Regions from separate parts of the Aceticella sp. 75b-Ac genome, predicted to be linked through region 1. Evidence: riboswitches for the same ligand, from Rfam matches in the RefSeq annotation. Region 1 holds a riboswitch; the other holds the start of a gene.
The links. A riboswitch is a leader RNA that binds a small molecule or an ion and turns the genes downstream of it on or off. The one in region 1 is predicted to bind S-adenosylmethionine.
Positions count from the first base shown of each region.

Region 2: it holds a riboswitch for S-adenosylmethionine, as region 1 does, so the genes downstream of both, metK (methionine adenosyltransferase) here and AC0LWJ_RS06895 (homocysteine S-methyltransferase family protein) in region 1, are expected to answer to the same signal.

Region 1 covers NZ_CM190971.1:1,304,830-1,308,047, forward strand. The annotation lists gene AC0LWJ_RS06895 (homocysteine S-methyltransferase family protein) at 1-1,315, opposite strand, end outside; SAM riboswitch class I at 1,368-1,462, opposite strand; gene AC0LWJ_RS06900 (hypothetical protein) at 1,576-1,830, shown strand; gene AC0LWJ_RS06905 (hypothetical protein) at 1,862-2,881, opposite strand; gene AC0LWJ_RS06910 (phosphodiester glycosidase family protein) at 2,892-3,218, opposite strand, start outside.
Region 2 covers NZ_CM190971.1:1,020,536-1,023,753, reverse strand. The annotation lists tRNA gene AC0LWJ_RS05425 (tRNA-Pro) at 1-53, shown strand, start outside; tRNA gene AC0LWJ_RS05420 (tRNA-Val) at 60-135, shown strand; tRNA gene AC0LWJ_RS05415 (tRNA-Tyr) at 162-246, shown strand; gene AC0LWJ_RS05410 (rubrerythrin family protein) at 484-987, shown strand; gene AC0LWJ_RS05405 (peroxiredoxin) at 1,029-1,691, shown strand; SAM riboswitch class I at 1,799-1,902, shown strand; gene metK (methionine adenosyltransferase) at 1,963-3,153, shown strand.

The DNA.
Region 1 (3,218 bases):
CCATTGCCAATCCTATTACACATGTTCCGTATTTTTTCACGATAGGCAAGACTTCTCTTAAACTTTTTTCCTGTGCATTTACAGAGTTAATTATAGGTTTACCTCTTATAATCCTTACCGCCTTTTCTATTGCTTTTATATCATTGCTGTCTATCTGCAGAGGAAGATCTGATACATTTTGTATCTCTGAAACAATTAAAGGCATCATTTTTTCTTCATTTATGCCGGGAACCCCTATATTAACATCAAGCACATTAGAACCTGCCTTTTGCTGTGCAATGGCTTCTTCTAACACTAAATTAATATCTCCTTCTTTTATAGCAGCACTTAATTTTTTCTTGCCTGTTGGATTAATACGCTCACCTATAATACATATAGGATTACTGCCACCTATAAAAACCGTTTTTGTATTTGACGAAACGGCTGTATATATGTTTGTATTTTTTAAAGGCTTAATATCCTTCACATATTCCTTTAATTTTTTTATATGCTCCGGAGTGGTTCCACAGCAGCCACCCACTATAGATGCACCGTTTTCTATGAGTTTTTTCGAATACTTAGCAAATTCCTCAGGAGAAACATTATAAACAGTTTTTCCATCTTTTATATACGGCATACCCGCATTTGGCTGGGCAATTATCGGTATATGGGCAACCTTTGACATTTTTCTTACAACATCAATCATTTTATCAGGACCAGTTGAACAATTTACACCTACAGCATCAAGTGAAAGCCCTTGAAGGCTAATAATTGCAGTTACAGGGTCTGAACCCATTAATGTCCTTCCATCTTCCTGAAATGTCATTGTACATATAATTTTAAGATTGGTATTTTCTTTGACTGCCAGTATCGCTGCTTTTGCTTCAAGTATATCTGACATCGTTTCTATAAGGGCAATATCAGCACCTGAAACCTCGCCGGCAATTGCAACTTCTTTAAAGACATCGTATGCTTCTTCAAATGTTAATTCACCATAGGGTTTCATCAATTCCCCTATAGGTCCTATTGACAATGCAACAGGCTTCCCATTAGAAGCTCTTTTGGCAATTGATACTGCCTTCGCTATTATAAGGGATGCATCCTCCGACATGTTATAAGCTTTAAGCTTTATTCTGTTTGCTCCAAAGGTATTTGTTTCTATTATATCAGCACCTGCTTCAAGATATGAAAGATGTATATTATATATCATTTCCGGTTGGGATATGTTTAAATATTCAGGACACTCACCTGTTTTCAAACCCTTTTCCTGAAGCTGTGTTCCCATTGCTCCATCAAAAATAACCACGTTATTTAAAGGCTTCTGAAATATATCCATCTGTTTCCTCCTAATAAAAAATCTCTTCACCAAAAGAAGAGATACCATATTCCTCTCATCTTTCAGCGATATGCTGCTGGAATTAGCACCGCAAAATCCGGTTGCCGAGCTTCATTGGGCCAGTCCCTCAGCTACTCTTGATAAGAGATAGTTATATTTACTTAATGAATAATATAATACATTTTATTTATTCTTTTGTCAATAAAATATTCCATGCATTGGAAAAATTATTGACGAATTATTAAAATAAGTCTATAATTATGTTAGGACTTAAAAATAGAACAAAAGAAAAAATAATAGGAGGTGCATTTAAAATGGAAGAAAAAATAAAACACGAACATGAACATACGCACCCGGAGGTTCATCATTCACATCCCCACAAACATGATGATAATACAATTCACGAACATGAACATACCCATTCGGCTACGACCCATACCCATGAGCACGCACATGAGCCGGAAAAAGTAGAAAAACACGAACACGAACATCCTGAACATAAACATGAGCATTAAAAACAAGGCTGGCAATATACCAGCCTTGTTTTTAATCTAATCTCAAAATAACCTTATTGTTTTCTTTATAAATTATATAATTTTTATTGACTCCTATTATCTTCCCGTAGGCGCTTAAAATTTTATCTGTTTTAACATCTTTTAAATCTTTATTACCTATAACATTGTATATATTACCACTTCTAAGCATTATAATAGTATTATGACAATCTACAGGTTCTTTCACAGCTAAATGACACCAGTATTTCATTTTTTCCTCAAGTGAACCATAATAAATTTCTGTTATTTTATTGTTCTTTAGCTTTCCTAAATAAACATAATCATTGCTGTCTACACCTATTAGATAGTAACCTCCACTCACAAGGGTATATCCACTGCCATTTTTTATTACACGAATTACATTATTTGATGATTCATATACCAGGTTATCATTTCTTTGCGTCTCATACATTCTGACTATTCGCTTAACAGGCAATCTTAATTCAACAATTTTACCCATTATATCAACACGGTATAACATGCTATCTCCCTGTTTGTCCACTATATTTATATAAATCATATTCGTCAATGGAGATAATGTTACATTGGTTATACAACTGCCTTTTGGTACATATATTAATTTATCAACTTTAATATCATTATTAGTATCAAGGTCATATGCCTTAATTTGTATGGCTTCCTTACCATGATAATTTGCCTTGCAATAATAAAGCAATCTGTTCCTGTCGGTCAGCCATGTATAGTAATCAATTGTTTCACCATTTATGTCTATTGTTTTTTTAATTCGAGAGGTATTTGTATCAACAATTATTAGTTCATTATTCAAGATATATGAGATAAAACCTCCATCATATGATGCTTTAATATCTTTTGCATCAAATGGCAAATTAAGCTGGATCTTTTTTCTTAATGAAATATCTTCATCAGCAACTTTTTTTATCTGTATCGTATCTGTTGATGATAAAAAATAATCGTTGATATAATACAAAACACCCATTTCAATTAAAATAGGAATTATAAACCATATAAAAATTTTTTTAAGTTTCTTCATCGTTATCACTTCATTTCGCAAAAAATATTGTTGGTACGGTTCTTTCTCCAAGTGGATTAGATGGATTGTTTATAACCTTGCCTTTAAAATACATTGTCGTTGATGACCCGCCATCAAGATTTGCAGCATTGTATGCTCCATAATCGAGCATTATATTTTGTACGTCTTTTAAAGTTGCTCCTAAGCTGCTTATTGCCCTTCCATCAATGACTAAAAATATAACCGTTCCGTCTCTTCTTTGACCTATAGCTGTTCTTGGAGCAATACCCCAACCTCCATCTCCGTTTTTTATCATAGGTTTACCATTTACTATCAATGGCGGTCTAAAACTAACTGC
Region 2 (3,218 bases), 280 kb from region 1:
GCACGTGCTTTGGGAGCATGGGGCCGGGGGTTCAAATCCCTCCACCCCGACCATGATGTGGTCGTATAGCTCAGCTGGGAGAGCACCTGCCTTACAAGCAGGGGGTCATAGGTTCGAGCCCTATTGCGACCACCATTTTTATAAATAAATATAAATCATATGGAGGGATACCCAAGGGGCTAAAGGGGGCAGACTGTAAATCTGTTGGCGCAGCCTTCGATGGTTCGAATCCATCTCCCTCCACCATATGTAAGACCATGTAGGTCTTTTTTTGTTATATTATTGTAAAAATTCAATAAAACTATTGACAAAGAAAATTCATGAGGTATAATTATTATTAAGTAAAGATAATTATTATATAATAAAACATAAAACAAATTTATTTTTATTTGATTTCTTTGATTATGTTTAAAAATAACAAAGTAATTACATGTGTTTACTCTAATATTTGACACATGAAATAAAAAAGGAGGAAGATTTAAAATGAAGGAAATGACAAAAAAGAATTTAAGTGATGCATATGCAGGTGAAAGCCAAGCACATATGAAGTATCAAATATTTGCAGATGTTGCAGAAAAAGAAAATAAACCCAATATAGCAAAACTTTTCAGGGCTATTTCATATGCCGAAAGAGTACATGCAACAAATCATTTAAAAGAACTTGGAGAGGTTGGCAATACTGCAGAAAATCTTGAGAAAGCAGTCGCAGGTGAAACATTTGAAGTTGAAGAAATGTATCCTGCATATAATGCAGTTGCAGAACTTCAAAGAGAAAAGGGTGCCAAAAGAAGTATTTATTATGCAATCGAAGCAGAAAAGCTACATATTAAAATGTACGATGATGCTAGAAATGCTGTTTTGAAGGATGAAGACATAAAGCTTTCTAAGGTTTATATTTGTCCTGTATGTGGGTATACTACTATTGATGTACTTCCTGATAAATGTCCGATATGCGGCGTTCCAGGAAATAAGTTTGTTGCATTCTAAATTATTTTACATAAATAAAACAATAAAAGGAGGAAATGTAAATGGAAGAGGCAAAAATGAGGCTATTAGGAGAAAAGTTCCCGTCAATTGAGGTTATGACAACACATGGCAAAAAGCGTATTCCGGAAGATTATGCAGGCAAATGGTTTGTTTTATTCAGTCATCCGGGAGATTTTACACCGGTCTGCACAACAGAGTTTGTTGAATTTGCAAGAAAAGCCGAAGAATTTAAAGCTTTGAATACAGAATTAATAGGATTATCTGTAGACCAGGTATTTGCTCATATAAAATGGGTAGAATGGATAAAAGAAAAATTAAATGTTGTAATACCTTTCCCTGTTATAGCTGATGAATTGGGGAGAACATCAAATCAGCTCGGGATGATTCATCCCGGAAAAGGTACAAATACAGTAAGAGCAGTTTTTATAGTAGATAATAATGCAGTGATAAGGCTTATCATGTATTATCCGCAGGAAACCGGCAGAAATGTTGACGAAATATTAAGGGTTATAAAAGCACTTCAGGTTGCAGATGAAAATAATGTTGCAATGCCGGAAAAGTGGCCCAATAATTATTTGATAAAGGACAAGGTAATTATACCCCCTGCAAATACCGAGGAAAATGTAAAATTGATAAATGAAAAGATTAAGAATAAAGAAGTAGAAGCATTTGATTGGTGGTTTGCATACAAAAGCCTGAACTAAGCTAAATAGAACATGTGTGAATTTAATTTTACACATGTTCTATTTTTAAAAAAATTTGACATCTTAAATATACTATGCTATATTAATTATAAGAATTTAATAAAAAGCTCTTATCAAGAGAGGTGGAGGGAAGAGCCCTATGAAGCCCAGCAACCTGTCAATACTGACAAGGTGCTAATTCTCTCAGAAGCATGCTTCTGGAAGATGAGGGAAGTGATCCTCTTCTTTTGGAAGAGGTTTTATTTTGTTTTAAAGGAGGAAATATTAAGAAATGCACAAGTTTTTTACATCTGAATCAGTTACAGAAGGACATCCCGATAAGATATGTGATCAGATATCCGATGCAATAGTAGATGAAATTCTAAAAGAGGATCCATATGCAAGGATAGCTTGTGAAACAGCTATTACAACAGGAATGGTGCTGATTATTGGGGAAATATCAGCAAAATGCTATGTGGACATACCCAAAATAGCCAGAAAAGTAATAGGAGATATTGGATATACAAGGGCGAAATACGGCTTTGATGCCGAAACATGTGCTGTGCTGACATCTATTAAGGAACAATCGCCGGATATAGCCCTTGGTGTTGATAAGGCATTAGAAGCCAAAAAAGGTGAATATACAAATAGTAATATAGAAGAAATAGGGGCAGGAGACCAGGGAATGATGTTTGGTTATGCTTGCAATGAAACACCTGAACTTATGCCACTTCCAATATCCCTTGCACACAAGCTTGCAAGAAGACTTGCAGAGGTGAGGAAAAATGGTACGTTGAAATATTTGAGACCTGATGGTAAAACACAGGTTACCATAGAATATAAAGATGACATGCCAATCAGGGTTGATTCCGTTGTTGTATCAACACAACATTCACCGGATATTGACCATGATAAAATTGAAAGAGATATTATGGAACATGTAATAAAGCCCGTGATTCCAGAAAAAATAATGGATAATAAAACAAAAATATTTGTAAATCCGACAGGAAGGTTTGTTATTGGCGGTCCACAAGGTGATAGCGGACTTACGGGAAGAAAAATAATTGTAGACACATATGGCGGATATGCAAGACATGGTGGCGGGGCTTTTTCAGGAAAGGACCCGACAAAGGTTGACAGGTCTGCCACATACGCCGCAAGATATGTTGCAAAGAATATAGTTGCGGCAGGACTTGCGGATAAATGCGAAGTACAGTTGGCATATGCAATAGGTGTTGCAACACCCCTTGAGGTAAACATTGACACATTCGGAACAGGCAAGATAACTGACGAAGAAATTTCAGACATCGTTAAGAAGGTATTTGATTTGAGAGCTGCCGCAATAATAAGGGATTTGAATCTAAGAAGACCTATATACAGACAGGTTGCAGCATATGGACATTTTGGAAATGTAGTTGGCGATGTTCCATGGGAAAAAACAGATAAAGTGGAAATATTAAAGAAACTTGCAGGTCAATTTTAAAGCCCGGGTTAACCCCGGGCTTTACGGCATTTTATTTTATTTCTTTATGCCGTTTTAAGACCTGT